4 regions of the Desulfitobacterium dehalogenans ATCC 51507 genome follow, and region 2 is predicted to be linked to each of the others. Evidence: riboswitches for the same ligand, from Rfam matches in the RefSeq annotation. Region 2 holds a riboswitch; each other region holds the start of a gene.

Region 1 (8,028 bases), 110 kb from region 2:
TAGGGAGCACCAGAAATGGTTGATGTCCATAAAGTATATATTGAAGGTGATGAGATGCGATATTATTGTTTAGAAATTGATGAAGGAAACAAGAAAAAATACGCCTATGGGTTAAGTGTAACCGAATGGCCAAGAAAATGGATTCTTTGCTCCAAATGCCAGAGAGAATGGAAAAAAAGCGTAATGCATGACTTTGGAACAGATACCCCTATTGTTTTGTCTAATGATAATTATCCTGATTTTCTCTGGTTTTATATTAATCATATTTCAGAGAAAGCTAAAGACGTTCTGGAAAGAGAAAAGATTACGGGCTATAGACTAGAGAAAGCCCCTGTGTTATCCTTCAATGATTTAACTGATATGCAACTTAAGGAGCTCCGGCGCCATGGTACCCGGGTCAATAAAATACCCACAGTCCCGCCTGCCTATTACAAACTTCATGTTGATGTGTGCGCCGAACTTTATAGAAAATCAAACATTATTCTGCTCGATAGTTGCTCGGAATGCGGCTATGAAACATACCTTGCCGAGAGCAAGGAGCGGATTGAATCGAGAGATAGCCTTTTTTTGAGGGGGGAGTCTCTCAATGGAATAGATCTGTTCAGGGCCAAGGGCTACGGTGTTAATATCTATTGCTCTGAAAGATTTGTTGAAGCCTATCAAAGACACGAGCTGACAGGATTGATGTTTACTGAGATTGTAGTGCTTTGAGGCTGCTGCATAACTGGGCGGAAGATAACCTAACATAACTAGATATAATGTAAAATAAAATCAAGATGTTTATTTTTCTGTTGATTTATGTTATTTATGTTTGTGGGAAGAAACATCGGGAATTAAAATTTCGGATTGTCCGATTATTAGCATAAAGACAAAACTGAATAGTTTCCGAGCTCATTCGTCTAAAAGAATCTCTCATGACGGAAGAGCCTGAGCAAACCGCTCACGGGGTCAGTTAGGAAACCAGCTGGCCTTCACTTATGAAAAGGAAGCAGAAAGGACAAATTTGACAGAGTCGGCTCTGGCTTTTGTTGTTTTCGCTATCGGGCGGTTTGCTTTTAGAAAGGCAAGCCGCTTTTTTCTTTATAGGAGAAAACTATGGCGAACAGATCAGGCAGCGTAGTCGCCAACTGATTTGACTGCTGTCAAATTTGAACCAAAATAACGGCAGGAATGTGCGGGAGAAATTCCACCGGATAAGGAGTGCATAAAAAATGATCAGAGCAGCTATTTACGGCAAAGGAGGGATTGGCAAATCCACTACCACATCCAATTTGGCGGTAGCCTTGAGTGAGATGGGTTATAAAGTGATGCAGATCGGCTGCGATCCCAAGGCGGATTCCACAAGAATGTTGACCGGAGGGAGGCCCATTCAAACCGTATTGGAGCTGGTGCGCAGCAAACGGGATGACCTGCAGGTGGGGGACTTTGTGCAAGAGGGATATAACGGAGTTCTTTGTGTGGAAGCCGGCGGTCCCATGCCGGGTATCGGCTGTGCCGGACGGGGAATTATCACCGCCTTTGATACCTTGGCAGAAATGAAGGCATATGAAGTCTACCAACCGGATATTGTGCTTTACGATGTGCTGGGGGATGTGGTCTGCGGCGGGTTCGCCATGCCTTTGCGGGGAGAATATACGGATGTGGTTTTTATAATTACCTCGGGAGAGATGATGTCCATGTACGCAGCGTCCAATATCGCCGCAGCTTTGGCCAATTTCCGCAACCGGGATTATGCCCGTTACGGGGGGCTGATTCTGAACCGGCGCAATGTGGACAAGGAGATGGAGCTGGTGCAGCAGCTATCGGCGGAAACCCAGGGTGAGCTCATTTCCGTTATCCCCCGGGCGGCTGAGATACAGAGAGGGGAAGAGCAGGGCAAGACAGTCATGGAGTTATTTCCCGAAACGGAGATCGCTCAAAGTTACCGCACTTTGGCCCGGCATTTCATTGAGGTATGCGGTCATGAGTAAGGGGGTGCAAAATAATCTTCTCAATTATATTCCCAACCGGAGCAGACCTAAGACTATTCTGCGCATTCCGGAGAGCCATAGTCTCCATATATGCCCCACGGCCTGCGGCCGCCGCAACGCTATACGTGCCCTGCAAAACGGGGAAAAAGAGTTTCTCTCCTTTTTATATATCGGGGAAGAGGATGCGGTTTCCGGACAATATGTTGAGAATATCGGCTGCGGTGGAAGAGCTTCTGGAGGTGCTTGAGCCGGCGCCTAAGGCCTTTGTGCTTTACTTTAATTGTATCGATGATTTCCTGGGTACCGATGAAAAAGCACTTTTGCGAGAGCTCAAAAGCCGTTTTCTCGGACATCATTTCACAGTCTGCCATATCAATCCCGTGGCGGCCGATGAAAAAATATCCCAGGGCATGCGCAAGCATAATCAGATGTATGAGCTGCTGGAATACACCGAGGAAAAGGACGAAGGTATTAATCTAATCGGCAATTATGTTTCTCTTGATCAGGAGAGCGAGCTCTTTGACCTTTTGGCGGACTGGGGGATTAAGAGAGTACGGGAGCTTTTTGCTTGTCGGACGTTTGAGGAATATCAAAAGATGGCGGCCAGTCGGCTGAACCTGGTACTAGTGCCCATGGGCTTGGTTGCTGCTCAAAGCATGGCGGAAAAGCTGGACATTCCTTATTATTTCAATCCCCCTTCCTATTTATGGTTTGGACCAGGAGTACATGGCTATCGGTTATGATGGAGCCTTTTTGCTGAAGGCCAGGTATTTTGTGGATGTGTTTAATGATGAGTCCTTTTATGGGTTTCACGGTATTCGCAAGCTGATGAAGCTTATGGGAGAAGCTGTCGCCAGGGCAGCGGATTGGGGAGACCTGAAGGTGAACAGAGATGAGGGGAGCGAGCGTCCATGGAACGGTTAGCCATCTATCTCCCGCCTTTTTCCAGTGATTATTCCGGAGCCTGTTCCACGCTCTTGAACTGAACTGTTTGATCATCATTGATGACGCCTCATGCTGTACCCGCAATTATGTCACCTAAGATGAACCCCGCTGGACGGAAAGCACGCGCAGTACCTTTGGCTCGAATCTGAGAACCATTGAAGCTGTGCTCGGGGATGAAGAACGGCTGATCAGCCAGACCATTGAAGCGGCGCAGAAGCTCAAGCCGGAATTCATTGCCGGGCAGCCCCGTGCCGGCGATCATCGGCAGGGATATGAACGGGATCGCCCGGGAAATTGAGGCGCGCAGTGGTTTTGCGGCACTAGGCTTTGCTACCACGGGATTTTCCTATTACAACAAGGGAATTTCTGCCGCCCATTTAAAACTGCTCAAACGATTCGCCGTTTCCGGAATCTCAACAGCTTCCAAACATGTAAATATTCTGGGCCTGACTCCGCTGGATTTCTCGGCCAACGATAACGGTAGGGATCTGATTCGTCTTCTGGAAGATAACGGCTTCCGGATTAACGGCAGTTTTTGGATGCAGACGGAGCTGGATCAGGTTCGGCGTGCCGCTTCTGCGGAGGTCAATCTGGTGGTATCCCAGTCTGGTTGGGCGGCTGCCCGGTATCTCTACACAAACTATGGTATTCCCTATGTAGCTGCAGCTCCTTTGGGGATGAAGCACAGCCGGGTTGTATTGGAGGCTTTACGTCAGACGGCGGCGGATAAGCAAAATCGTGTTATCAAGGGCGCCGTGGCAGAAGCCGGCGGAGATTTGCCGGTGGCCGATAAAGCGGGAGCCTTGTTGATCATCGGAGATCAGATCGTGGCCAATTCCCTTCGGGCCGCTCTCCGGCAAGCCGGTTGTGGGCAGAGCATTACCGTAGCCAGTTTTTTTGGCCTGGAGCCGGAATTGGCATTGCCTGGGGATCTCCTCCTGAAAAGCGAGAAACAGCTGATTAAGCTTCTCAGAAGCGGCATTTATACCAGGATGATCGCCGATCCCTTGATTCTCGGCCTTCCTGCCGCAGCCGGGCTTAAGGGTTATAGCCTTCCCCATCCGGCGATATCCAGCCTCCTTCATTGGCAGGATATGCCCCTTTTCATCGGCGAGGAATTTGAAAAGACCATATTAAGTTGGAGCGATTAAATGAAAAATAAAGCTAAGCGAAAAGGAGATACAGATATGAGTGAAAAAAAGCATTTACCTGTCACCCGAGCAGAGGCTTTGGAGCTGTATTCGGTGCCTGGAATCGCGGTCCGCTCCAATGATTTTAGCAACGGCCTGCCGGATACTTCAGGCTGGGTGAAAGGTGTTGACTATGTTCAGGCGGATACCGGGGATGATTTTCCTGATGAGTACGATACGGTCATCCCGGTGGAGGAGATTTACTATGACAGCGAGGGCCGACTGGCATTGGCTAAGGGTCTTACCTTTAAAAAAGGGGATTGTGTAGGAGCGGCAGGGACAGCGATTCGTCAGGGGGACCCGATTGTGGAAGCTCATGTCAGGCTGACCCCTTTGCATCTGACTATGCTGGCTCTGGGCGGAATTTATCACCTGGAAGTTATCAGAAAGCCTCAAGTCATTTATATACCCACCGGGAGTGAGCTGATCCATGCAGGAATCAAACCGGAGCGCGGTCAAACCATCGAGAGCAAAAGTCTGATGGTAAGTGCCTTGCTGCGGCAATGGTGAGCGGAGGTGACCTGTTATCCGATCATCAAGGATAAACCTGAGGAATTGGCGGAAGCCCTGGATAAGGCATTGAACGTTGCGGATTTAGTTTTGATCAATGGCGGATCCTCCAAAGGCGCTGAGGATTTCAATACCGCTCTCCTTGAGAAAAAGGCCGATCTTTTCCGGCACGGTATCAGGGCTATTCCCGGCAGGCCGGTGGGTATTGCTATGATCGGTGGGAAACCGGTGATCAATATGCCCGGACCTACTTTTGCCACCTTTCTAGCCATGGACTGGTGTGTATCCGGTCTGATCCATCATAATTATGGGCTGACGGCCCCCCGGCGGCCGAAGCTTAAAGTCCGTTTAACTGAGCCCCTTCATAAGCGGCCGGATTATGAATTTTATTTCAGGTTGATTTTGGATAGGAAAGAAGGGGGCTATGAAGCAACTCCCATGGCTGGGACCGAAACCTACCCGATTCTCTGCTGCAAATGGACGCTCTTTTGATCGCACCCATCGGTATTTCCGAATATCAAGCCGGGGAAGAGGTTGAAGTGGAGCTGATTTGCGGGTCTGAGCATCTTTGAACGAGACTTCATTCAGTGATAGAGGAGAATCAATCTTGAAGCACACAAACAGTGAGTATTTCGCAGTGAAAATCATGGTGCTGGTCGCTTTGACGGTGGTACTTTTTTTCGCCTCATTTCTAGTCGGGCGGTATCCGTTCCCCCCCAGACGGTTCTGGATATTATCCTCTCCAAATTCCTGCCGATCCCCCAGTATTGGGATAGCACCCTGGAAACCGTCGTCCTCCAGGTGCGCCTGCCCAGGATTGCCCTCGGTATTCTGGTGGGAGGGGCCCTGTCCGTTTCCGGTGCTTCTTACCAGACCCTGTTTAAAAATCCCATGGTCTCTCCGGACCTTTTGGGAGTGTCGGCAGGGGCAGGTTTCGGGGCGGCCTTGGCCATGATCAACGATGGATCATGGTGGCAGATTCAGACCCCGGCATTTACCTTTGGGATGATTGCCGTGGTGGCCGCTTATGTGATCGCTTATGTCTTTGAGAAGCAGACGATTACGATCCTGATCCTGGGCGGGATTGTTGTCTCCAGTCTATTCCAGTCCCTGCTTTCGATTGTCAAGACTTTAGCCGATACGGAGAACCAATTGCCGGCCATTACGTTCTGGCTGATGGGGGGACTGGGCAAAGGGGCCAATCAGGATGTTCTCCTCATGCTGCCGGCTATGCTGCTCTCCATGGCCCTCATCTTCCTGTTCCGTCATCAGATCAATGCTCTGGCTGTCGGAGAAGATGAAGCGGCCACTATGGGTGTCAATGTACCCCTGGTCAAGCTGGTGGTGGTCTGTAGCTCCACCCTGATGACCGTCTGTTCGGTCAGCATCTGCGGGATTATCGGCTGGGTGGCCATGGTCGTACCCCATATTGCCCGGATGCTCACCGGTGCCAACTACTCCAAATTGGTTACCGCTTCCTTTTTTATCGGGGGAATCTTCCTGCTGATCATTGATAATATTATCCGCGGTGTGGAGGGAGTTGAACTCCCCCTTGGCGTACTGACTGCTTTGGTGGGGACTCCCGTCTTTGTCCTGCTCCTGTCCAGAGTGAAAAAGGGGTGGTCTTGATGCTGAGCGTCAAAGAACTAAGCTTTTATTACCAGCCTGAGCGAATCATCCTTAGAGATATTTCCTTTGAGCTGAACAGTCATGACATCCTCTGTCTGCTGGGGCCTAACGGAACCGGGAAAACAACGCTGCTCAGGTGCATCCTTTCTCTCCATAAAATGAAAAGGGGCAGGATTACCCTGAACGGACTGGATTTAAATAAAATTCCCCCTAAAAAGCGGGCGGAGCTGATGGCTTATGTTCCCCAGGCTACCACTGTAGCTTTTCCATATGAAGCGGCAGAGATCGTGCAGATGGGAAGGGTGGCGAATCTGGCCCTGGGGGCCCGGCCCTCAAGCCGGGACCGAAAACTGGCTGAAGAAGCCATGGAGAAGATGGGAATTCTGCATATGCGAAGCTATCCCTTTAATGAGATGAGCGGCGGGGAAAAGCAGATGGTGCTGATCGCCAGGGCTATTGCCCAGCAGGCCGGAATCCTGGTCATGGACGAGCCCACCGCCAATCTGGATTATTACAACCAGGTCAAAATGCTCAAGGTCATTAAAACCTTAGCCGAGCAGGGCTATGCCATCTTAATGACTTCCCATTTTCCGGATCATGCCTTTCTGGCCTGCAGCAAAGCAGTCCTCATGCGGGATGGAGTGATCATGGCTCAAGGGCATCCTGACGATGTCGTAACCACCGGGAATCTGACCAGGCTTTACTCCACGCCGGTCTGCGTGGCTGAAGCAAGGCTGGATTCTACGGATACCACCATGAAAGTGTGTATCCCGGTTATGAATAATGAACAATAAAAAAGGAGAGGTATCATGAAACTGAAAACAAAACTTTTTGCATTGCTCATGGCCGCTATGCTTGCCGTGAGCCTGGTCGGCTGCGGACAAAGCACTCCGGCCTCCTCAAATCCGCCGGCGGCAGGAGGCGAAGCTGCTCCAACGGAACGCACCGTCACCGATATGGCAGGACGCACCGTCACTCTGCCTGCGGAAGTTAAAACGGTGGGGACCATCGGTTCCATCGGTGTCCTTAACGCTTTTGTGGAAACCCTGAGCGCTGGGGAAAGAATCGCTAACGAAGGTTCCCCTTCCTTTGTCAAAAGCCCCAGCTGGGAAAAATATCAGTACAAGTTCACACCGCAGATTAAAGATCTGAAACCATTCCAAGGCGCGGACAGCGAACTGCTCATGGAAAATATCCTGGCAGCCAATCCCGATATCTGTCTGACCATGAGTTCCGACCTGACGGAACAACTTGAAAAACATGGGGAAGGGGCTTATGTGGTCGATAAGCGCAAACAGGTGACCAGGGTACTGGAAGGAATGAATCTGGAGGTTACTTGTGAAATGCCGGATTATCAGCGGGTTGAATCATGTCATACACAATTTTGACAAAGCGTTTTTTACCGATTTTTAAGACATCGCCGTCGGCTAGAACTCTATCCAAATCCTCAATCTTCTCCTGATTAAGCTGTACTCCCCCTTGCTGAACCAAGCGTCTGAATTCTCCGTTGCTGGTGGCAAAACCCTTTTGTACAAGCAGGGGGATAAGCTCAATCAGCCGGCTTTGGGCCTTCACTCCAAGCTCAGGGAGCTGATCGGGAATAGCCTTTTTGCTGAAGGCAGCATCATAGAATGCCTTGGCCTGGATAACCTCCTGCTCAGTATGATACAGCCGGGTAATGATCTCCGCTAAAGCATATTTGACATCACGAGGATTTTTGCCCTGAGCCAGCTCTCTTCGGAAAGCTTCGATGCGGTCCGGGTGTTCATCCGTTGCCAGCTCAA
Region 2 (8,191 bases):
TACAAAAATTAAGGATGGACAGACCACGGAAGATGGACGCTTTACTTTAGAGATTGTCAACTGTATTGGTGCCTGCGGATTAGCTCCTGTTATGTCCATTAATGGAAATGTCCACGGACGATTGAATGCAGATCAGATCCCAGGAATCCTGGCAGAGTATAAGTAGGGGGAATAGGGATGAACACAGAAGCTAAAAAACAGGTTTTTATCTGTGCGGGCACAGGCTGTCTCTCTTCAGGAGCCAATAAAATCATTGATTTAATGAACGTAGAGATAAAACGTCAAGGGTTGTCTGAGAATGTAGAGCTCATCGCCACAGGTTGCCGTGGTTTTTGTGAGCAAGGGCCAACTTTGGTCGTAGAGCCTGCTCAGAGATTTTACAGAAGAATTCAACCGGAAGATATTCCGGAGCTTGTTGAGAAAGAATTAGGTCAAGGGGAGAAGGTGGAGCGCCTTTTCTATGTGGATCCTCTGTCAGGAGAACCGGCTTTAAGCTATGAGGACATTAGTTTCTTTGCCAAGCAAACCCGTATCGCTCTTAAAAATTGTGGATTTATCGATCCTACTAAGCTTGAGGATTATCTTGCTCATGGAGGTTATGAAGGTTTAAAGAAAGCCCTCACTATGGACCCCGAGGCAATTATCGAGGAAGTCAAGGGAGCCGGCTTACGTGGCCGGGGAGGAGCCGGTTTCTTAACTGGTCTGAAATGGAGCTTATGTAAAGCTACTCCATCAGATAAAAAATATGTGATTTGTAACGCCGATGAAGGAGATCCGGGTGCGTTTATGGATCGCGGTCTTCTCGAGGGAGATCCTCATGCCGTCATTGAGGGAATGTTGATTGGCGCCTATGCTATTGGTGCAGATGAGGGCTATGTTTACTGTCGTGCAGAGTACCCCTTGGCTATCAAGAATCTGCAAATTGCCATGAAACAGGCTGAAGAAGCAGGATTCTTAGGTGATAACATCTTAGGTACGCAATTTAGTTTCCATTTGAAAATCAACGCTGGAGCCGGAGCCTTTGTTTGCGGTGAGGAAACGGCTTTGATGGCATCTATCGAAGGAAAAAGAGGTATGCCTCGAGTGCGGCCTCCTTTCCCAGCTCAAAGCGGGCTATGGGGTAAGCCTACCAACATCAATAATGTTGAGACTTGGTCCAACATACCTCATATCTTAAAAAATGGAGCCCAATGGTATGCTCAGTACGGAACGGAAAAGAGCAAAGGCACAAAGATTTTTGCTCTAACTGGTAAGGTTAACAACACTGGATTAGTTGAAGTTCCTATGGGAATGCCTTTAAGAGATATTATTTTCGATATCGGCGGCGGTATTAAAGACGGTAAGAAGTTCAAAGCGGTGCAAATCGGCGGCCCTTCAGGAGGATGCCTGCCGGAAGATATGTTGGATCTCCCTGTGGATTATGACACCCTAACCCGGGCTGGTGCTATGGTGGGTTCCGGTGGTTTGGTTATCATGGATGAAACCACTTGTATGGTGGATATTGCCCGCTTTTTCCTGAACTTTTCCCAGAGCGAATCCTGCGGAAAATGTACCCCCTGCCGTGAAGGGAATAAACGGATGTGGGAGATTCTCGACCGCATCACCCGTGGTGAAGGCAGGGAGGAGGATATTGAGAAACTGGAAACCCTGGCCTATACAGTTAAAGAAACCTCCCTGTGCGGTTTAGGTCAAAACGCGCCTAACCCTATCCTGGCCACCTTAAAATATTTCCGGGAAGAATTTGAGGAGCATATCCACGCTAAAAAATGCCGGGCCGGAGTTTGCAGTGACCTCCTGACCTACGAGATTGATGCGGAAAAATGCAAAAAATGCGGACTGTGTGCTAAAAATTGCCCAGCTAACTGTATCAGTGGAAATAAAAATACCCCCTATGTTATTGATGGGGAAAGGTGTATCCGCTGCGGAAGCTGTATGGATACCTGTAAATTTGGCGCGGTTATCCGGGCCTAGAAGAAAGGGGTGGATTTGGTGGAATGGCTGAATTTAACCATTGATGGAAAAGAAGTTGTGGTGCCCAAAGGAAGCACGGTCCTGGAAGCATGCCGGATGCACGATATTCCGGTTCCAACCCTTTGTCAGGATCCGGAGCTCACTAATGCCGGGGCATGCCGTCTCTGTATTGTGGAGATTGAAGGAATGCGCAATTTGCCGCCTTCTTGTGTGACCCAAGTGACCCAGGGTATGATTGTTAAAACTCAGACACCGAAGGTACGCAAGTCCCGCAAGGTGATCCTTGAGCTCTTAGTGGCGAACCATCCATTGGATTGTATGACCTGTCAAAAGATGGGGGATTGCTCCCTTGCTCAATATGCCTATGAATACGGTGTATCCGGTGAAGACTACCGAGGGGAACGGCGTGAACACCCCCTTGATGACAGCAACCCCTTTATTCTAAGAGATCCGAATAAATGCATCCTCTGCGGTAAATGTGTGCGGGCTTGCGAAGAGATTCAGGGACGAAGCGTATTGGATTTCTTTAAGCGGGGCTTTGACGCCCAGGTGGGACCGGCTTTTGATATTCCTTATAGTGAATCGGAATGTGTTTTCTGCGGATCCTGTGTTTCGGTCTGCCCGGTGGGGGCATTGGTGGAGAAAAAGATGGTTGGCCAGGCTCGGGCCTGGAACATCGAAAAAGTACAGACCACCTGTCCTTTCTGCGGTACAGGCTGCAACTTTGACTTAAATGTCAGCAATGGCAAAGTGATTGGGGTAACTTCAAATCCGGAGGCACCGGTGAACGGCAAAGCCCTCTGTGTCAAGGGCCGTTTCGGTATGGACTTGATCCATAGTCCTCAGCGCCTGACGACTCCGTTGATTAAAAAGGATGGCGAATTCGTCCCGGCAGGCTGGGATGAAGCTCTTGATTTGATTGCCACAAAGTTCGGTGAGATCAAAGAGCAATATGGACCAGATTCTTTTGCAGCCCTCAGTTCGGCTCGTTGTACCAATGAAGAAAATTACCTGATGCAAAAATTCATGCGCGCGGTGATCGGAACGAATAATGTGGATCACTGCGCACGTACCTGACACGCTCCCACTGTGGCAGGTCTTGCCACTTCATTTGGCTCAGGAGCGATGACCAATTCCATCAATGAAATCCCCAATGCGGAAGTCATGTTTGTAATCGGCTCCAATACCACGGAAGCTCATCCGATTATCGGTACCAAGATGAAACAAGCACTGGCTCGGGGAGCCAAGCTCATCGTAGCTGATCCACGGGAGATCGAGCTGGCCAGGGATGCTCATGTCTGGATGAGATTGAAGCCGGGCACAGATATTCCCCTGATCAATGGGATTATGAATATCATTTTGGAGAACGGCTGGGAGGATCGTGCCTTTATTGAGGAACGGACCGAAGGCTATGAACAACTACGGGAAAATCTCAAGAAATTCCCGCCGGAAGAAGTCAGCAAAATCACTGGAGTTCCCGTAGAGCTAATGGTGGAAGCTGCCCGTCTCTACACCGGTGTGGAACGTGCTCAGATTTTCTACACCCTGGGAATCACGGAGCATGTCTGTGGCACAGATAATGTTATGTCCCTGGCCAATCTGGCCATGCTCACTGGAAATATCGGGAAGGAAAGCTCCGGAGTCAACCCGTTGAGGGGTCAGAACAATGTGCAGGGAGCCTGCGATATGGGGGCTCTGCCTAATGTTTACACCGGTTACCAGAGTGTTACCAACCCGTCGGTGCGGGCTAAGTTTGAAGAGTCCTGGGGAGCTTCCCTTAATCCCAACCAGGGCTTCATGATTCCGGATATGTTTGATTCAGCGGTTAAGAAGGAATTGCGGGCTATGTATATCATGGGCGAAGACCCTGTGCTAACCGACGCCGACGCCAATCACGTGCGTAAAGGCCTGGAGGCTCTGGATTTCCTGGTTGTTCAGAACATCTTTATGTCTGAGACCGCCGAACTGGCTGATGTCATTTTGCCGGGCGCCAGCTTTGCGGAAAAGGACGGCACGTTCACGAATACCGAGCGTCGGGTGCAGAGGGTTAATCGGGCGATTAAGCCGATCGCCGCTGCGAAGGCTGACTGGGAAATCATTTGTGAGCTCGCCAACCGGATGGGGTATCCGATGGCTTACCAGTCTCCCGCGGAGATCATGCAGGAAATTGCCGCGCTGACGCCGCAATATGCCGGCATCACCTATGAACGTCTGGGCAGGAAGGGATTGCAATGGCCGGTTCCCCATGCCGATCATCCGGGAACGAAGTTCCTGCACGAAGGGAAATTTACCCGTGGCAAAGGCTTATTCGCGGCGATTGAGCATCAACTGCCGGATGAGCTGCCTGATGAAGAGTATCCATTCCTGCTGACCACAGGCCGCAAGCTGCAGCATTACAATATCTCCACTCGTTTCTCAGCTGCGTTGGATGAGCATGCACCTGAGGAATTGGCTGAACTTAATCCTAAGGATGCCCGACGGTTGGGAATTCAGGACGGTGAGAATGTTAAAGTAGTTTCCCGCCGCGGTGAGGTAGTGACCAAGGTCTGGGTAACTGAAAGGGTCCCGCCTGGAGTGCTCTTTATGACCCTGCATTATAGGGAGTCACCGACGAATGTCTTAACCAACGGAGCGTATGATAAAGTAACTAAGACCTACGAATATAAGGTCTGCGGTGTGCGGGTGGAACCTCTGGTGCAATCTGCACAATAAAGGAAACTTGCTTCAGGTGGAGTTTCGACTCCATCTGAAGCGTAGTTGACTTATCCTCTGTGAGGATAGGAATAGGGGAGTGTCCAAGCTTTGTCTAATATGCATAGCTTGCGGCACTCTCCCTTTTTTATTTCAGAAAAAACAGCTTGGTATTAACTAGCTATTAGGGTGGAAAGTAAAAGTTCTTTTATGGGAAGGGCTTATCTGTGTTACAATAAAGCAAAAGACAAAAGTCTGATCATTGATAGATATAGGGAGACATACCATATGGATGCTAATAATGGAGAAACCCTTTTGCCGATAACCGGAATTATCCTGGCCGGTGGGAAAAGCTCTCGCATGGGTCGCAACAAGGCTTTTATTGAATGGGCTGGGGTCCCACTCATTGAGCATACCTTAGCTATCTTTAGTACGGTCTTTGCTGAAGTGATGATTAGCAGCAATCATCCGGAGCTCTATGCTAAATATGGAGTTAAAGTGATCAAAGATAATTATCTGGACCATGGGCCCTTAGGAGGGTTAGAAGCATGCTTGCGGGAAGCTCGTTATGATTATGCCTTTTTTGCCGCTTGCGATATGCCTTTTTTGAGTGTAGAAGTGATTCGATTTATGGCCGGGAAAATTGAAGGGGAGGTTGATATCTTAATCCCTGAGCTTGATGGCGAAATTCAACCCCTCCATGCTTTTTATCACAAAAACTGTCTTCCCATAATTGAAGACAGTTTAAAGGCGAAGCATCTTAAACTGGCAGTATTTATTCGGCAAAACAACAGGGTACGTCATATGAGGGAGAAGGATTTCATTAATTTTCCAAACATACGTCTTTGTTTCAGTAATATGAATACACCTCAAGAATACCTAACCCTGCAACAGCATAATCTTCATAATACTTGACAATAATGTAGACATTCTTTATCGTATTTAAAGGAAACTATAAAAAGCGGCTATTTTATCAGGAATTTATTAAGATTTGTTAATAAAGATTAAGAAATATTATTATTAGAACTCTTTTTGCAATCTCCAAAATAGTGTATACTACAATTAGTTACATTCTTTAATAATTATTCACAGCCGTAGTATAATGAGTAATAGAATACGTTTTGTGCTCCGAAGCTGGAAACCTAAAGTGAGCTATGGTTTACCAGTCGTGCATTCTGCACCGGGTATTATTGGAAACAGTAATGCCTCCCATTTGGAAAGGAGTCTGTAGGGTATAGGGGAACTCCCCGGTTTTACAGACCGTGGGAGTTCTTTGTTTTGTGGAATAATGAACGTGAAGGTGGGGGAAATCTATGCAAGATCAATATCGACGCCAGATCGAATACCTGAGGATTTCCATTACAGATCGCTGCAATTTACGTTGCAAGTATTGCATGCCTCCTGAAGGAGTTCAATGGATTCCCCATGAGTCTATCTTGACCTATGAAGAAATATCACGTGTCATGCGGATTAGTACCTCCTTAGGATTTAGACGGTTTCGCATAACCGGCGGGGAGCCCTTAATTCGATCCGGAATTCTGGAATTTTTACAGAATGCTTCCCAAATTTCAGGGGTGGAGGATCTGATGCTTACCACCAATGGGATACTTCTTCCAGACATGGCAGAAGACCTAAAGAAGGCGGGAGTTAATCGAGTTAATATAAGCCTGGATACCTTCGATGAAGATAAGTTTCGAGAGCTCACCCGTGGTGGGGATATTAAGAAAGTCTTTCAAGGGATACACCGCTCCCTCGAAGTAGGGTTACATCCGGTTAAACTCAACGTAGTGGTTGTTCGTGATTTCAATAGCCATGAACTGCCACGTTTTATGGAATTAGCCCATGACTATCCCGTTCATGTTCGCTTTATCGAATTGATGCCCATCGGAATCAGTTCGGATAAACGCAGTGATTTTGTATCCATCGATGAGATGAAAGCAATATTGGGCTTAGAGGGCCTTAAAGCTACTCGTGACATTCGAGGAGGAGGGCCTGCTGAATATATCACTTCGGAGGGATTTAAAGGTAGTGTGGGCTTTATCAGCGCTATCAGCAAACATTTTTGCAGCACCTGCAACCGTATTCGCTTAACTCCCGATGGTAAGCTGCGCCTATGTTTACACAGTTCCAATGAAGTGGATTTTCGTGAAGTGCTTCGCTCCAACAAGAGTGATGATGAGGTCAGGGATGTTTTTGCCCAAGCGATTTGGAATAAGCCGGCTGAACATCATATGAATGATCAGGCTTGGCAGGATCAACGGATTATGTCCCAGATTGGAGGATAATTATGGAATTGACACATTTTGATGAAGAAGGCCGGGCACGTATGGTGGATGTCTCGGATAAAGCGGAGACCACTCGAGTGGCTACAGCCCGGGGTAAGGTAGAGATGCAACCGGAAACTTTAGAGAGAATCCGGTTAGGGCAGATTGCTAAAGGGGATGTATTGGCGGTAGCCCAAGTCGCAGGAATCATGGCAGCCAAACAAACTTCAAATGTTATTCCTATGTGTCACCCTTTGGCTATTACAGGGGCTAAACTGAATTTTGAAATTGTTCCTCCAGGAACCATAGAAATCGAAGGAATCGTCAAGGTCACGGGGAAAACCGGGGTTGAGATGGAAGCTCTTACAGCGGTAAGCGTAGCAGCTTTAACCATCTATGATATGTGCAAAGCTATCGACAAGACCATGGTCATCGGCGATATCCGGCTCATGGAAAAAACCGGTGGCAAGAGCGGTCATTTTATGCGCGAAGACCATATAAGCTAAAAGATTGGGGAGAAAGATGAATGGCGAAAATTATTGCAGTTTGTACAAGTGAGAAAAAGGGGATGCGGAAGAAGAACGTGGGCGAGGGAATCCTGAAGGTTAATTTTGGTATTGAAGGTGATGCCCATGGGGGAGATTGGCATCGTCAAGTAAGTTTGCTGGCTTTGGAAAGCATTAAGAAGATGCAGGACATGGGGCTTGATGTGGGACCGGGAGATTTCGCTGAGAACTTAACCACCGAAGGAATTGATCTGGTTAGCCTGCCCCTCGGCACAAAACTGAAGATTGGTGAAACCGGCGTGGGGGAAGTGACCCAGATCGGTAAAGAGTGTCATACCCGTTGTGCTATTTATTATCAAGCGGGGGATTGTGTTATGCCGAAGGAAGGGATCTTTATCCGTGTTCTGGAAGGTGGTCCTATTGGGGTGGGAGACACTATTGAGGTGATGGAATAATGCTAAGGGTTGGGGTTATAACAGCCAGTGATAAAGGTGCCCAAGGTCAAAGAGAAGATCTTTCCGGTACTGTTCTCAAGGAATTGGTGAAAGAGATTGACGGCGAAGTCGTTCTCTATGCCATCCTTCCGGATGATCAGGAGCTTTTGGCTCAAACTATGAAAAAGTGGGTGGATGAAGATGGCTTGGACCTTATTCTGACCACGGGAGGTACAGGCTTCTCCTTACGTGATGTTACCCCAGAGGCCACTATCGCCGTTGCGGATCGGATGGTCCCTGGTATTGCTGAAGTAATGCGTTATGA
Region 3 (8,191 bases), 2.0 Mb from region 2:
TACTCCTGTACCTGAGTCATTGCCCATGTTTCCGAAGACCATGGATTGCACATTGACTGCGGTACCAATGTCATCTGGAATCCCATTGATTCGCCGATACACATTGGCACGATCATTGTTCCAGGAACGGAATACGGCTAAAATAGCCTGTTCCAGCTGTTTCATGGGATCTAAAGGAAAAGGACTTCCTGTACGGCGTTGTATGAGCTTTTTATACCCTGCCACAACTCCTTTAAGACTCTCTGCCGTAAGCTCCGAGTCATAATGTACGCTTTGCTTTTCCTTGGCATCTTCCAAAATTTTCTCAAATTCATGATGCTCCACTTCAAGAACAACATCTCCGAACATTTGAATAAAACGCCGATAGCTATCATAAGCAAAGCGTTCATTCTGGGTGGAAGTAGCAAGACCCTCTACTGTATCATCATTAAGTCCGAGGTTAAGAATAGTATCCATCATACCGGGCATAGAGAATTTTGCTCCGGAACGAACGGAGACCAAGAGAGGATTGTCTTTATCTCCGAATGTCTTGCCTGTGGCATTTTCGATATCCGCTAAGGCCGGACCAATCTGTTCCCACAGCCCTTCCGGAAAGTTGCGGCCTCCAGCATAGTAATCATTGCATGCTTCTGTAGTAATGGTAAACCCTGGAGGTACGGGCAACCCAATATTGGTCATCTCTGCAAGATTAGCACCCTTACCTCCTAATAAATCTCGCATGGAAGCCTGGCCTTCACGGAATAAATAAACAAACTTCTTAGACATTTCGCTCCCCCTTATACAATATCTCTAATATTCTTGATGCCGTCTCTTCAATAGCCTTGCCGGTGGCATCAATGACCGGGCAACCTACTTTACGCATAATTCCCCGGGCATATTCCAATTCTTCCACGATACGTTCATAATTCGCATAATCCGCACCAGATCCTAATCCTAAGGTTCTCAGCCGTTCCGTTCGAATCTGATTCAATAGATCAGGCTTCAAGGTCAAACCGATTACTTTTTGGGATGGAATTCTGAAAAGCTCCTGCGGAGGAGAAACTTCAGGAACCAGAGGTATATTAGCTGCCTTGATTCCTTTATGGGCCAGATACATGCTTAAGGGAGTTTTTGATGTCCGGGAAACTCCGATAAGTACCACATCTGCTAAGAGCACTCCCCGCGGATCCTTGCCATCATCATATTTCACCGCAAATTCAATGGCATCGACTTTACGGAAATACTGTTCATCCAATATATGAGTCACATTGGGGGTATAGCTTGGCAAAAGGCCGGTCTGATCGGCAAGGATTTTAATTAAGGGACCGAGAATGTCCACTGTATGCAATCCATAGTCTTTGGCTTTTTCTTCTAAATAATTCCGAAGTTTTTTTACTACAAGGGTATAAGCAATAATCGCTTGCTCTTTCATAGCTTCTTCGAGGATTTCGTCCACATGAACTTCATCCTGCACATAGGGTACCTTGCGAATTTTGGTTCGAATCCCTGAAAATTGAGCTGCCGCTGCCCGGCTGACGTATTCAGCTGTCTCACCCAAAGCATCTGAGATTATGTATATAACAGGCATTTCCTTAGCCACTTCACACCTCCAAGGTCAATTATTTAGGTCAAAAAGGAGCTTTATTGAGCACCTAATGACCCAATCTGTACAAATAATTTCGTGACGTTCGTCTTGGTAAAACGGCCGATGACTTCATAGCGCTCCTCGCCTTTTTCGTCTATAAAGGCTTCCACAACAGGCAATGTGTCAATCTGGTGCAGAGTTAACTTCCTCGCTGCTTCTAGTACCGGTTCATCCGCTGTGGTCATAATAATATTGGGCATCCGGGTCATAATGATACTCACGGGAACCTGTTGAAGATCAGTTTTACCTAAGGCAGACTTAAGCAAATCTTTCCGGGACACCATTCCTCTTAAAGTTTGGCCTTCCCCAACAACGGTTAGACTTCCTACATTCTGTGTAAACATCGTCACTATAGCATCATAAATACTGATGTTTTCCCGGATAGATATAGGAAGGGATTTGAAGTCTCCCACCCGAAGCTGGCGAAGTCGTTCCATATAGGGCGATGTTTTCTTTTTGTCTTTATAAAAATATCCCACCCTCGGTCGGGCTTCGAGAACACCTGCCATCGTTAAAATTGTCAGGTCAGGACGCAGGGTCGCTCGTGTCAAATCAAGCTTTGCAGCGATTTGTTCCCCGGTAATTGGGCTTGAATTCTTTACGATTTCTACAATTCTTGCTTGACGTTCCGTAAACTCCAACCCTTTTCACCTCTTCATCTCTCACTCGTGTAACCATATATTCGTTATACAGGTCGAATGTGACATACTAATTCACATAATACAGATAAATATTCCACACATTTTTTCTATTTCCTTCAACTTATATTATCCAATTGAAAAAAAAATAACGGCGCTCTGCTGGAATTATGCAAAAACGCCGAAGATGATTTATTCAATTAAGCTAAGAGGCTGAGATCCCCCAGGCAACCGAGAATGGTGACGCATTGGCTGAGGAGGGCTAAACGAGCTTGCTTGAGGGCTTCATCATCCACCATGATCATGACGGCGTTAAATAGTGCTTCAATCATAGGGATGAGTTCGGAGGCCAGAGCATAGGCTTGTTCATATTCACCTTTTTCAATCAGAGCGGCGAAGGCTTCCTTTCTCTGGGCGAGACCTGCAGCCAGGGCAATTTCTGTAGGATCGACAAGAGCCTTAGTATCCAAAGGCTGGGTTTGAGCCTTTTTGCTGAGGTTTAAGCAGCGAATATAGGCTTGGGAGTAGGGAACAAATCCCGCTGTTTCCCGTTTTTCTGCCAGAACCTGGACCTTCTTTGCCGCTCTTGTTATATGATTACTGCCATGAGCAAGGACAGCATCAAGAGTATCGTAGCGCACCCCTTGCTCCTGAAGAACAAAACGTAGCCGTTGTTGGAAGAAATCCTGCAGAGCGCTTTGAAGGTCGACCAAAGGGAGAAGATGTATTCCTTGATAAACAAAGCTCACATAAGAGGTAGTAATAAGCCGTTCCAATGGAATATCCCAACCTGCTTCCAGAATGATCCCTACTACCCCTTGAGCTTGGCGCCTCAAGGCATAGGGGTCCTGAGATCCGGTAGGCTGAATCCCGATTCCAAAGGCGCCCACGATAGCATCCAGCTTATCTGCCACACTGACGATTTGCCCGGTGTAGGATTTCGGCAATTCATCCCCGGCAAAACGCGGCTGATAATGTTCGAGAATCCCTGTGCAGATTTCAGGCTTTTCACCGCTGATGCGAGCATAATCCGCTCCCATGATACCCTGGAGCTCAGGGAAATCATAGACCATCAACGTTACCAGGTCCGCTTTGGCCAGAAGAGCGGTCCGTTCAGCCAAAGCTTGTTTTTCTTCTTCCATGCCTAATAGTGCTGCAATCTCCCTGGAAAGAGCACGAACCCGGTCGACCCGCTGGCGGACACTGCCTAATTTCTCATGGTAGGTGACCTTATCCAGCTTTTCGACTAACTCGGCAAGAGGTGTTTTTTGGTCTTCACGATAATAGAAGGCTGCGTCTTCCAAGCGGGCTTTGAGAACTTTCTCATTCCCGACCTTTACTTTCTCCAGGGCATAATCATCCCCATTGCGTACGGTAATGAAATAGGGGAGCAACTTCCCTTCCTTATCCCGGATGGGAAAATAGCGTTGATGTTCTTTCATAGGAGTGGTGATAACAGGCTCCGGAAGATGCATATAGTTCTGAGCCACTTCACCGAGCAGGGCGGTCGGATATTCAATGATATGGGTTACTTCATCTAAAAGATCTTCATCCTTTTCTACTTCTCCGCCTACTTTTTCGGCGAGGGCATGGATTTGTTCCAATACGGATTGACGACGCTGCTCCGGATCCGCCATAACAAAGGCTTGTTGCATTTTTTCCACATATTCTGCCGGGGTGTTCGGGGTTACAGCCCCCCCTAAAGTACGATGCCCCCGGGAGACTTTTCCGGATTCCAATCCCACAAACTCAAAGGGAATGACCTCACTCCCAAATAAAGCGACAATCCAACGGATCGGACGGGCAAAACGGAACTCCAGGTCGGCCCAGCGCATAGGCTTGGGAAAATGAAGTCCGGTGATCAGATCTGAGCAAAGCTTGGGGAGTAATTGAAAGGTGGGCCGGCCAATCTCAGATTTCCGGGCATAGACATAGGGCACTCCGTTTAATTCCAGTACAAAAAGATCCTTGGTTTCCACCCCTTGCCCACGGGCAAAGCCTTGAGCCGCTTTAGTGGGATTTCCTGCGGCATCATAAGCTGCCTTGACTGCAGGCCCTTTGACTTCTGCCGTAAAGTCTGTTTGTTTTTCGGCCAGGCCTTGAATAAGCACAGCAAAACGCCGGGGTGTAGTGTAGACCTTCAGATCTTGATAATCCAGGCGCAGCTCCTGACAATATTTCTGAACTTGCTCCCGAAGTTGGTTCCGCACACCGGGGGCGAATTTCGCCGGGATTTCTTCCGTACCGATCTCTAGCAGAAAATCTTTAGCCATCTTATTCGGCCTCCTTTCCAGATTGTACTTTGAGTAAGGGGTATCCTAATTTTTCACGTTGCTCGACGTAGGCATGAGCGCAAAGACGAGCTAAATTCCGCACCCTGGCAATATAGCCCGTCCGCTCCGTCACACTGATGGCCCCGCGAGCATCCAGGAGGTTGAAAGTGTGGGAGCATTTGAGGACATAATCGTAAGCAGGAAGAACCAGCCCTTTCTCTACGATCTGAACGGCTTCCTTCTCATACATATCAAACCAAGTTTGAAGGGCTTCCACATCGGCTGCCTCAAAATTGTAATGGGAATAATCGATTTCATTTTGAAGATAGATATCTCCATAGGTGATATCTCCCACATACTCAATATCATAAACACTCTCTTTGTTTTGAATAGTCATAGCTAAACGCTCAAGACCATAGGTAATCTCAGCGCAAACCGGTTTGCAGTCAATCCCCCCGCATTGTTGAAAGTAGGTGAACTGAGTGACTTCCATGCCATCCAGCCAGACTTCCCAACCTAACCCCCAAGCCCCAAGAGTAGGGGATTCCCAGTTATCTTCGACAAAGCGAATATCATGCTCCTTGGGGTTAATTCCCAAGCGTTCCAGACTTTGCAGATAGAGCTCTTGAATATTATCCGGTGAAGGTTTAATAATGACTTGGTATTGAAAATAATGCTGTAAACGGTTGGGATTTTCTCCATAACGTCCATCTGTAGGACGACGGGAAGGCTCGATATAAGCCACTTTCCAGGGCTCAGGCCCTAAGGCACGCAAAAAAGTGTTGGGATTAAATGTTCCGGCACCTTTTTCCATATCATAAGGCTGGGCAATGATGCATCCTTGCTCCCCCCAAAATTGGTTCAGGGAAAGAATCATGTCCTGAAATTTCATGATTAACCTCCTGTTTTAATTTTTTTGGACTTTATTAAACTGAAGCCGCATTGGAAGCGCCCGAGGGTTGAAGATGAAGGATAAGCTGCCCCATAAAAGAGACATGGCAGCTAATATGTCAAAAAACTCTCGCCCCCGTAGCACTTCTGCTACAGGGACGAGAGTATTCTTCCCGCGGTTCCACCCTGTTTGATCTCATGGAAAGCCAAGAGATCCTCCTTCTTTAACACGCACTCCAAGTGCCCTGATTCGCTTACCCGTTTGGCTTCCACCTCTTCCAAACTCGCTTAAGGGATACACGGATCTTCCTCTCATCATCGCACGAAAAAATTTAATTTGGAAATAATTATAGTACGGCTTAATCGTTTTGTCAATCTATGCTGTATTGATCTCATTTTCTTTTTCAATCAAACTCAAAACTGAGGCAAGCCCCTTAGCTTGGGAGTAATATACTTTCTTATTACACTTTCTAGCTACATCTTTTGCATCCCACATGCTGAGATGGGAGCAAACCATTTGCACGATAATCACACAATCTGCGCCTTTTATGATGTTTTCCAACAGTTTTTTGTTGTTCCTTCTCGGCACACCATCATGGAAGCGCAATTCTATGTTATTTAACTTGCCTATGGATTTGCTATGTCTCTCGAAATTATATCCGCCTATAATCGCTATCTTCATTGGGAATCCACCTCCTTTTCAAACGTGAAGGCATATCCATTTCTGGGTATACCCGAGGGCATATCGCCCTGGCCGACCAACCATGGATTACTCTTTAGGTCGCTTCGGCTCGGAGACAATTATAAACTTCTTCTCGATCAAAACTAACTAGAACACACTACTCCATATTATGATTTATTATATATTGATTTTAGTCACGTCTCAATAGGCTTCAAATTATTGAAGAGATAGATTGAATTAAAAGTACCGAAGCAAATGTGAAGCTATGTATTCCGGCAAGGCATCTCGGTTTTCCTCGTTCACAGAAATCAGCTTTACGTTTTGATGATACCTTATCTGATCTGTCCAACCGTTGCTAGCCTGCTTTATCACACCAAGTATAGGAATAGAGCCTGCTATAGCCTCCAAAATTTCCTCTTGAAAGGCAAAAGCATTGCGTTCCTGGCTGCCGCATTCATCCATCACAATGAGTTGAGCTTTGATTCTAGCCAAATGAATAAGCTCAACACCATAACCATCGAACCGCTCCGTAAGGACTTGTGGAAGACCCTCTTCCCGAAAACGGACTATAACATTCTCTTCCTGATAAACCTTCTCTCCCGAAGCAGAAGTCATATAAAGCCGCTGGTTCGGAGAACCTCTGTCGGGGCCAAAGTAGGTTCTGAAACCGTCGTACGCTACATTGCAAATCCTCAGTGTTTTATCAATGATCGTACTTTTACCCACTTGAATCTCACCGATCAAAAAGATGTGCATAGCCTTTATAGTTTCCCTTCAATTTCAAATACCCCTATGGGCTTTTGGCGCGGAAGATAGAGGGAAAATTCTCCTTTTCCTATTGCAACAAGGCGCTCTGTTATAAAATTCTCCAAATCATGAGGACTGATATTATGGGATTGGGTCCTAACAAAATTCCGGGCCTCTTCTTCAGACCGAAAGGGCTGGCCAAACTCAAAGACGGTTTCGGTGAGAGAATAGGGTATTCCTTTGCGGATTAATCCTTCCTCAACCTCTTTAGCCGTGTTTTTCTGGAATCTCCGATACTTTTCGGGATAGAGCTCAGCTTGACTCTTTCTACCCACCACCGCAATGAGCTTTTTGCAGTGTGACAAAAATTGTTCCAGCTCACGGCTGCCAAAGAAGCTGATGAAAATAACATCCCAGCACTCCTCAATGGAGTTGCAATCCATCGTTAAAGGGGTAATGTTGGTAAGATTTCTTGTCTGAATGCTTTTCTTAAGGGTCTCAATAGCATAAGGATGAATGTCTATGCAGGTAATGCGGTCAATGTATCTGCTCAGTTCTAAATCGACCATCCCTATTCCACAGCCAATATCACATAAAGTAGAGTACTCTGCCAATTTAGGCCCCACCAACTCAGCGATATTCTTGAAAAAGCCGGTATGCCTTTCAGCATCTTCATACCATCTTACTGTATTTTCATTCCATTCGAAATTCACCCCTGCCCCTCCCTGCTTATTTTTTTATCGCCACTTTCTGTCCCGTAGTATATATCTTCACTTTTTCAGCCCCGGCTACGATTCTAAAAGCCCGGGCATTATCTTTAATCATAAATCCCGAAAGTTCTTGAAGCCCATAATCAAAGAGTATCGGTGCCAGAGGGGTCCCCGGCCCTACCAAAGTGGTTCGTTTTGCGTTTTTTGACAATTCAAGAAGCCTCGGCAACGTCTTATCCACTACAGAAGCACAAGTAATGTAGACATAGTCACACTCCGGAAGAATAAATTCACTTGCCGGCATGGGATAATCCCCTTCCTCCGGACTCCACTCCAAAATAGAAAGATCGCAGATCGGCTCCAGAAGGCTTTCCAGATGGGGGAAATGCCCCACCACTCCAACCTTTTTGCCCTTCACTTCATTCTGAGACATAATAAATGGGTCATTCATGCGATCCTCAACTCTTTTGGCTTCCGAGAATACTACACCATTTTCTCTGGCCACTTGAGGATTATTGTAATAAGCGTTGATCGCCGCCAAACCAATAGAAGCTTCAATATAATTCCATGACTTAACACAAGCAGCTACCTCTCGCAGAGGAAGGCCTAATAAGTTTTGCGTAAGC
Region 4 (8,191 bases), 900 kb from region 2:
ATTATGAGTAAGGCGGTCTTGGAAATAACAGGGAAAGAGTATTTGCCCTATTTTACCACTCAAGTCGTTTTTCATAGCGAATTGGTTTCTATACTCCGGGAGCTGCACCAAATGCTTATGGAGGAAGAAAAAGATTTCAGGAAAGAGGAACTATTTTTCTTCCTTTTAGAGCAGCTAATAGAAGAGTATACAGAGCAGACAGTACCGGCAGAAAATATAAAACTAAGCACGGAAACAAGGGCTATCTGTGAATTCTTGGAAAAGCATTACATGGAAACTATCACCCTGGCTGACTTATGCAATTTGACTGGGCTGAGTAAATACTATCTGCTTCGTTCCTTCACAAAGCAAAAAGGCATCTCCCCCTATAGCTATTTGGAAACGATACGGATTGATAAAGCAAAGAAAATGCTGGAGAAGGGGATGTTGCCAATTAACGTGGCGCTATCGACCGGGTTTACCGATCAAAGCCATTTTTCTAACTTTTTCAAAAAGTTTATAGGGCTAACCCCAAAACAATATATGAGCATTTTTAAGGATTCTCAAAGCTGATTTTTTGAATGGAAAGGGTTTTCATGGACACAAAAAAAGAGGTTCAAGGACATTTGTTGGCATTGATTACGATTTTTATTTGGGGTACAACGTTCATATCCACCAAGTTGCTTTTAGAATCAATTACACCCATTGTAATACTGTTTTTAAGGTTTGCGATTGGTTTTCTTGTCTTGCTTCTCGCTTATCCTCACAGGCTCAAGATCAGGGAAAGAACACAGGATTTATATTTCGCCGCCGCTGGTTTATGTGGGGTTACACTGTATTTCTTGCTTGAAAATATGGCACTGACTTATACCTTCGCATCCAATGTAGGGGTAATTGTCTCAATTTCGCCGTTTTTTACCGCCATATTTGCTCATCTGTTTTTAGATACCGAGAAATTGAGAGTGCGGTTTTTTATGGGTTTTAGCGTTGCGGTTGTCGGAATTATCCTCATCAGCTTTAACGGAGGCAACAACCTGCAACTGAATCCGTTGGGAGATATACTGGGCGTTTTAGCTGCCGTGGTATGGGCCGCCTATTCTGTTCTGACAAAGAAAATAAGCGGGTTTCAATACAACACCATTCAGGCAACACGGAGAATTTTCTTCTATGGGTTGGTGTTTATGATACCCGCTTTAATCATATTTGGGTTCAAGCCAGACATAACTGAACTAACACGACCGACTAACCTATTCAATATCCTGTTTTTAGGGTTGGGGGCATCGGCGCTTTGCTTTGTAACATGGAACTCCGCGGTTAAACTATTGGGTGCAGTGAAAACCAGCGTTTATATTTATATGGTTCCCGTCATAACCGTTATTACTGCCGTTATTGTGCTTCGTGAAAGAATTACCGGAGCCTCAGTATTTGGGATTGTACTTACGTTAGCAGGATTATTGATTTCGGAGAGGAAAGGTAGGCATATCCCCGAACACGCAGGAGCGGGTAAGGCTTAGCAACACCAAATTATACTTTAAGCATAGTCACATGGCTATGTTTTTTATTTGCTGTTGTGAACTTAAGAAGTGTGACCCAAAACACAAAACCACAGCCTGTGGATGGTACAATAAGTTTAAATGTGCAGTAATGGAGGAGGCATAATGATCGATAACCCTGGCTTTGTTCTGGAACATTGTCGGAAAAATTGCAGTAAATCTGCTCAGGATTGGTCTTTTTTATACCAACAGTTAGAGCAGATTCTAAAGAGTATGGATTTGTTTTCTCATCTGAACCAAAAGTTTCCGGTGATTCATTATCATCATTTGCCGAAGATAAGCATAGCCGGTTGTCCCAACGCCTGTTCTCAGCCCCAAATCAAAGATATAGGGCTAACGGGCTTTCTTATGCCCAAGTTCACAGAGGCAAGGTGTACGGGCTGTCAAGCCTGCTGCCGTTCCTGTCAAGAAGGTGCTCTGTCTTGGCAGGGAAGGCTGGAATTTGATGAAAGTAAGTGCATTGGTTGCGGGGATTGTGTGCGCTCATGTAAAACAGGCAAAATACTTCCCGGGGAATCGGGCTGGACTCTCCATCTTGGCGGGCGTTTGGGAAGGCATCCACAATTGGCACGATTGTCCCGGGAAAAGCTCCAGACGTCTGAACTCCCCGGTATAATCGGCCGCATCCTTGAAGACTATATAGAAAATGGCCTTCCGCTGGAAAGGCTCACTCATTTTCTTGACCGCCGACAGAATCTATAAAGAGTCACAAGGAGTTTTGGCGTTCATGAATCCATCCTCTCAGCTGGTCTAAATTGCTGACAGTTATTTGTTTCTTCTCCATTTTGAGAATTCCTAAATCCTTCAGTTCACTTAATATGCGGCTTACGGATTCCCGTGCTAAACTGCACATTCCTGCCAACTCTGTTGCGGTAAGGGGAATCGTAATGAGAATTCCCTCAGGAGTCTCTTGGCCGTGGACATGAGCTAAAGCGAAGATCTTAGCTCCCAACCGAGAACGAGCATCCCCCAGAGCAATATTCTTGATTTGCCGATAAGCTCTGCGGAGATCCAAAGCCATATTTCGATAAAAAGGCAGAAGTGCGGAAGGATTTTCATTAAAGTACTGAAGTAGCGCCTTTCGATCCAAAACGAAGACATCGGAGGCCTCGGCAGTGAGTGCTGCATAAGGATATACTTTATTATCTAATATAACTTCCGGGAAAAATGCGGGAGGTTGCAGAATCCGAAAAATTTTCTCAGTAAATTCACTCATGAGCAAAATTTGGATACGGCCTTTGAGTAAAAAATAGACTGAATTACCGTCTTCTCCGGAAAAGAAAAGGAATTGCTTTGCAGCATAATGGCGAACCCGTCCATGGTCAGAACAGTACTCCCAAAACGAATCAGGCAGTCCCTGCCAGTTGGGATTGTTTTTAAATATCTCGAACTTAAGAATATTACCAGCCATACTTCCCTTCCTTTCACAAAAGTGTCATCAAAGTATTATGTATGAACAAAATTCTATATTTCCTTGAAGAAACCCTTTAAAATCGAGGAAAAAATGATTTTCTTATGAAAGTGAATCATTCCCTGATTGCCAGTTATGGTTTATAATAATGAGTAGCCGAGCCATATTTCCTACCGAATTGATCTACGGAATTTGGCCGTTTCAGAGATGCCTGAAACCAGGGTGTGTTTAGAAATGAACATGCCTTCCGCAAAGAAAAGGAGGAAACCCCATGGAGAAGATTAGAGTGCAGGATGCGATCGGATCTGTGCTTATGCACGATCTGACACAAATTATCCCCGGAAAAACAAAAGATGCTCGCTTTAGAAAAGGTCATGTTATCAAGGAAGAAGATATACCGATTCTTCTCAGTATGGGAAAAGAGCATATTTTTGTGTGGGATCAGACTCCGGGTCTTATTCACGAAGATGAAGCAGCAGAGCGTCTGGCCAAAGCAGTGGCGGGCCCAGGTCTTTCCTTTAGTGAAACAAAAGAGGGAAAGGTCAATTTAATTGCTGAGGAGGATGGATTAATCTATGCTTCTGAAGAAGGGATCTATGCCCTCAATTCTTTAGAATATATTATCCTCGCTACCCTTCATAATCACCGTCCCGTGAAGAAAGGGCAGAAAATTGCGGGGACCAGGGTCGTTCCTCTGATGATTGATGAGAAAGTTATTGTAGAAGCCGAAGAAATCGCCCGGCAATTTAAGGAACCACTTCTTCAAATCCGCCCCCTTCAACCCAAAAAGGTTGGAGTGGTTACCACGGGAAGTGAAGTATACCATGGCCGTATCCAAGATAAATTTGGACCGGTTCTCCAAGGAAAAGTGGCCGAATGGGGCTCTGTTCTCTTGGGACAAACCTTTGCCGACGATAATGTAGAGATGATCCAAGAACGCATCCGCGAGCATATAGCTCATGGTGCAGAAATGGTCCTGGTAACCGGCGGCATGTCCGTGGATCCCGATGATTTGACCCCTACGGCGATCAAAGGTTTGGGGGGAGAGTTAGTCACTTATGGTACTCCTGTTCTTCCCGGAGCCATGCTGTTATTGGCTTACCTGGATGATATCCCGATTATGGGATTACCCGGCTGTGTCATGTATTCAAGAAAAACGGTCTTTGACCTTGTGGCAACACGCATTCTAGCTGGTGAGCGGCTTACTCGTCTGGAAATTGCCAAATACGGTCATGGAGGATTGTGCCTGGAGTGTCCGGAATGCACTTATCCCCATTGTTCCTTCGGAAAATAAGAGGAAGAACCTTCTCTTAGCCAAATTCCCAAGCGCTTGGGAATTTGGCTAATCGTTCTTTAGGAGAATACTTTTTTAGAGATCTGCCATAAATCACTGAGGTTCCGGCAGGGAAAAACCTGGGTGCAATACCTCCTATACTCCTTCATAAGATTGTCGGGTAAGCTCCAATCCTTTTCCTCCAAAGGGTTCAACCAAAAGATATGCTTAACCTTCTCTTGGATCTCCTGCAAATATTCTGCTTGAGCAGGGCGGAAATTGTTGCGGCCATCTCCCATGATCAACACGGTTCCCTTTGTGGAAAGAGCGGGAAGAACATTCTGGGCAAAGTCTTTGAAAACCTTACCATAATCTGTGAATCCAGAAGAATGCTTGCGGCCCCAGGAACGGATCTCTGCCATAGAATCACCGGTTATTAACCATTCTTCACAGGTGATATCCCAGATTCCATCAATAAAAAGGTAAAGCCGTACTTTGCGAAACCGGGATTTGATGCGTTGGCATAAGTAAAGAAGAAATTGAGAAAAGGGAGCTACGGAATTGGATACATCGCATAGTACAATAAGCTCGGGATGCTTTAAGACATAGGTTTCATATTCAAAGCGAAAGACAGATCCATTGCCCCGAACCATTTCTTTTAGCAAAGAGGAAACCCGCAGGGTTCCACGGGAGGCTTTCTTTTTACTCAATCCTCGATGAACAGCCAATCTGTTTCCCATTTGTCTAAGGGCTTGATGGACCATCCCTTCTTCATCGGCGGTAAATGAATTCAAAGGCTTAAAACGCCAATTCACTTCACGGAGAATATCCCAGCGATTTTGGCTCTGTAAACGTTCCTGCCAAAGAACCTGGCGAATCTGACGATTCCAAAAGTCCTGATAAGCTTCGAATGTTTGCCATTGGTCCTCCGATACTTCACCCCGGTTTTTAGCCAGTTCCAAAGAATTGGACCAAGTCAAAAATCCCGATTGTCCAAGAATGAATTTAACCTGCTTCTCAAAATCAAACTCCTGAGTTTCTTCTTCCTCGATGGTACCAGGGAATCCTTTAAGCCCCATTAAATAGTGGAGATCCGGCATTTGAAAAGAGGTTGCCGAGGATTGAGAAGACTCTCTTGAGGATTTAAGGATCAGGGTGATTCCTCCTTGCCCGGTACCGATACCTTGGTGGGAACCATCCCCAGTGTTTCCTTGGTCCGGGCCTGTACATTGTCCAGGGGCAGTATGCTCTGAATCCGGGGAGGATGACTCTGTGGATGCCAGGAGATCATAGACCATGTCATAAAGCTGATGATCTTCCGGGCGATGGATGAAAAGAGATTTTAGCACGAGTTGTGGTGAAAGATCCGGAAACAGAGTTAAGGCCTTTAAAGCATCCTGAACTTGATCAATTGTAATAGTGATGCCCACCGAACGCAGCACATAGATGAGCTTCAGCAGTTGCCAGCCGTTGATATTGAGTCCATTCATGAATATCCCCCGCTCTGGGTTTGAGTTCTTCTGGCAGCTTCCTGTTGCCAAGCCTTTAAACGCTCTTCAAGCTTTGCCAAATCACTGGGATATTTTAAAAGTATGGATAGGGTACCTTCCAATTGCTTCATATCGAGAGATTCCTGGCGAAGAATATGGAGAGCCCGGGCGAAGTCCATACTTTCAGATACACTGGGTAATTTGCGTAAAGGAATCTTACGGATTTTGGCTACGAACTCACACACATCCTGGATTAAGGCCGTAGTAATCTCCGGACACCTTTGGGCAAGAATCCTCATTTCTTGTTCCACATCCGGATAAGCTAAGAGCAGGTGAACACAGCGTCTTCTTAAAGCTTCGGAAAGATCCCTGGTGTTGTTACTGGTTAAGAGGACCATAGGAGAATTTTTGGCCTTAAAGGTTCCTACCTCCGGGATCGTGACTTGAAACTCGGCAAGAAGTTCCAGTAAGAAGCTTTCAAATTCTTCATCACTTTTGTCCAGTTCATCAATAAGAAGAATAACGGGCTCTTCAGCAAGCACAGTTTGCAGCAATGGTCTGGCTAACAAAAATTCAGGCCCATAAATATTCTCCTTAATTTCTTCCCAGCCGGTAATTCCCACCTGTAAGCGGAGTAATTGTTTGGCATAATCCCATTCATAAAGGGCCTTATTTAAATCAAGCCCTTCATAACATTGAAGGCGGATAAGCCTGCGGCCGGTGCTGCGCGCCAGGGCCAAGGCCAGTTGCGTTTTTCCAACTCCCGCCGGTCCCTCAATAAGACAGGGCTTGCGGAGTGCAAGCGCCAAAAATAAAGTAGTCCCTTTATCCTGATTAAGGATATAGCCTTCCTGTTCTAAGGCATTCATTAATTCTAGTGGAGACCCCCACATTATTACCCCTCCTCCAGACTTTACTGACACTGCCAGAAAGTATAAACTTGCGTTATACACTTTCTAAGCATAAGGGCAACCAGCGTTTTCGCCTTTTGTGAGGAGTGAAAATATAGGATCGGCGAAACCGGGTTTTCTATAAAATTTTACACGTTTTATCAAAGATTGACAATTGAAAATAAGGGAGTTAGGATAAAGGAGACACCCCCTAGGGGTACATAGAAGTTATCTCTCATACAAATCGAAAGGCAGGTAGGATTCCATGAACAGAAAAATCGCCATCCCCACAGAAGGGGAGAATGTTAATGCCCATTTTGGCCGCAGTCAGGCTTTTACTCTCTTTGTCATTCAAGATAGCAAGGTATCCGGTCAAGAGCGGATTGATACGGCTAATTTCCAACATCAACATGAAGGAATTGCGCAGCTTTTGAAATCTAAAGGAGTAGAAACCGTAATCTGTGGAGGGATTGGACCCGGAGCCATCGCCGGATTGGAAAATGCCGGCGTGGAAGTCTTGAGAGGCGCCAATGGGCCGGTTTTGGATGTGGCGCAATCCTATGCAGCAGGGACCTTTGTATCCACCAATGCCGTATGCAGCCATAACCATGACCACGATCATCACCACCATCATGGTCATAGTCATGATCATCATCACCACAAATAATGGGATTAATCTTCAATTTAATAAAACTGCATATTGATAAGTAAATTAACTCAGAATAAGTCATGGGTGCTCAAACTATAGCGTAGAAAGGGCGGATACGGCATGGGAAAACATAAAAAAGTCTCACGTCCCAAATCTCCTGTTACCGTGAGAGACCCCCATTATCAGGAATATGATAAGCAGAAAGAGCGGAACATCTACGACTATCAAGGATACAGCATCCGTAAACCATGAGAGGGACAGTTTAACTGTTCCTCTTTTTGCTTCCACTATCTGAAAATAAATACCCAAAATCTTTGCTCTGATTTGTCTTGGAAAATAATACTGATCCGTTCCACAGGAATTCCTGTCACCCTTGAACCTGCCTATGAATATAATTAGTGGTGCAGGAATATAGCGCGGAAAGGGGAGTCTCTATGACAAGGAATCCGGTAATTAGGAAAATGTTCCCCGGTGGTGTTACTTATCTTGGTTTTTACTCCTATTATAATTACTTGGCTGACGCTGCTGCGCAACATACCTATATCATAAAGGGTGGCCCAGGTGTTGGGAAATCAACCTTCATGAAAAAAATTGGGGAAGAAATGCTCAAAGCAGGTTTTGATCTGGAGTATCATTGTTGTTCCTCCGATAATCATTCCATCGATGGTATTGTCATTCCTGAGCTGAAGATTGCCTTACTCGACGGCACGGCTCCCCATGTGGTGGACCCCAAAACGCCAGGTGCTGTCGATGAAATTATCAATCTGGGAGACTATTGGAATGAATCTTTGCTAGTACCTTACAAAAAAGATATTATGGCCTGCAGTCATGAGATCAGCCGCTGTTTTCAAAGTGCTTATTTTGCTTTAAAAGATGCCAAAAACGCCATGGATGAATGGGAATTCTATATTACGCCTTATCAAGATTGGCAGAGGATCAATCAGAT

What was found. Region 2 has a riboswitch for molybdenum cofactor ahead of moaA (GTP 3',8-cyclase MoaA). Riboswitches for the same ligand answer to the same signal wherever they lie in the genome.
Region 1: another riboswitch for molybdenum cofactor. It lies ahead of DESDE_RS06975 (nucleotide-binding protein); the one in region 2 lies ahead of moaA (GTP 3',8-cyclase MoaA).
Region 3: another riboswitch for molybdenum cofactor. It lies ahead of DESDE_RS17565 (DUF2325 domain-containing protein); the one in region 2 lies ahead of moaA (GTP 3',8-cyclase MoaA).
Region 4: another riboswitch for molybdenum cofactor. It lies ahead of DESDE_RS10805 (molybdopterin-binding protein); the one in region 2 lies ahead of moaA (GTP 3',8-cyclase MoaA).

Annotation. Positions count from the first base shown of each region.
Region 1 is NC_018017.1:1,438,858-1,446,885, forward strand. It holds gene DESDE_RS06970 (double-CXXCG motif protein) at 16-711, shown strand; molybdenum cofactor riboswitch at 872-1,004, shown strand; gene DESDE_RS06975 (nucleotide-binding protein) at 1,212-1,970, shown strand; gene DESDE_RS22450 (hypothetical protein) at 1,963-2,217, shown strand; gene DESDE_RS22455 (nitrogenase component 1) at 2,171-2,713, shown strand; gene DESDE_RS22460 (hypothetical protein) at 2,697-2,894, shown strand; gene DESDE_RS06985 (nitrogenase component 1) at 3,116-4,066, shown strand; gene DESDE_RS22465 (molybdopterin-binding domain-containing protein) at 4,103-4,615, shown strand; gene DESDE_RS22470 (molybdopterin-binding protein) at 4,622-5,107, shown strand; gene DESDE_RS06995 (FecCD family ABC transporter permease) at 5,351-6,244, shown strand; gene DESDE_RS07000 (ABC transporter ATP-binding protein) at 6,244-7,038, shown strand; gene DESDE_RS07005 (TroA family protein) at 7,054-7,632, shown strand; gene tyrS (tyrosine--tRNA ligase) at 7,577-8,028, opposite strand, start outside.
Region 2 is NC_018017.1:1,325,663-1,333,853, forward strand. It holds gene nuoE (NADH-quinone oxidoreductase subunit NuoE) at 1-166, shown strand, start outside; gene nuoF (NADH-quinone oxidoreductase subunit NuoF) at 178-1,971, shown strand; gene fdhF (formate dehydrogenase subunit alpha) at 1,990-4,683, shown strand; gene mobA (molybdenum cofactor guanylyltransferase) at 4,951-5,577, shown strand; molybdenum cofactor riboswitch at 5,777-5,902, shown strand; gene moaA (GTP 3',8-cyclase MoaA) at 5,976-6,947, shown strand; gene moaC (cyclic pyranopterin monophosphate synthase MoaC) at 6,950-7,432, shown strand; gene DESDE_RS06450 (MOSC domain-containing protein) at 7,453-7,887, shown strand; gene DESDE_RS06455 (MogA/MoaB family molybdenum cofactor biosynthesis protein) at 7,887-8,191, shown strand, end outside.
Region 3 is NC_018017.1:3,621,413-3,629,603, forward strand. It holds gene ppdK (pyruvate, phosphate dikinase) at 1-765, opposite strand, end outside; gene DESDE_RS17545 (pyruvate, water dikinase regulatory protein) at 758-1,579, opposite strand; gene ccpN (transcriptional regulator CcpN) at 1,621-2,265, opposite strand; gene glyS (glycine--tRNA ligase subunit beta) at 2,463-4,535, opposite strand; gene glyQ (glycine--tRNA ligase subunit alpha) at 4,537-5,427, opposite strand; gene DESDE_RS17565 (DUF2325 domain-containing protein) at 5,803-6,108, opposite strand; molybdenum cofactor riboswitch at 6,104-6,235, opposite strand; gene DESDE_RS17570 (nucleoside-triphosphatase) at 6,346-6,864, opposite strand; gene DESDE_RS17575 (class I SAM-dependent methyltransferase) at 6,870-7,568, opposite strand; gene DESDE_RS17580 (DUF364 domain-containing protein) at 7,585-8,191, opposite strand, start outside.
Region 4 is NC_018017.1:2,226,270-2,234,460, reverse strand. It holds gene DESDE_RS10825 (AraC family transcriptional regulator) at 1-552, shown strand, start outside; gene DESDE_RS10820 (DMT family transporter) at 576-1,493, shown strand; gene DESDE_RS10815 (4Fe-4S dicluster domain-containing protein) at 1,638-2,234, shown strand; gene DESDE_RS10810 (Crp/Fnr family transcriptional regulator) at 2,239-2,943, opposite strand; molybdenum cofactor riboswitch at 3,086-3,222, shown strand; gene DESDE_RS10805 (molybdopterin-binding protein) at 3,215-4,237, shown strand; gene DESDE_RS10800 (VWA domain-containing protein) at 4,297-5,706, opposite strand; gene DESDE_RS10795 (AAA family ATPase) at 5,703-6,599, opposite strand; gene DESDE_RS10790 (NifB/NifX family molybdenum-iron cluster-binding protein) at 6,862-7,263, shown strand; gene DESDE_RS22765 (hypothetical protein) at 7,366-7,497, shown strand; gene DESDE_RS10785 (PRK06851 family protein) at 7,680-8,191, shown strand, end outside.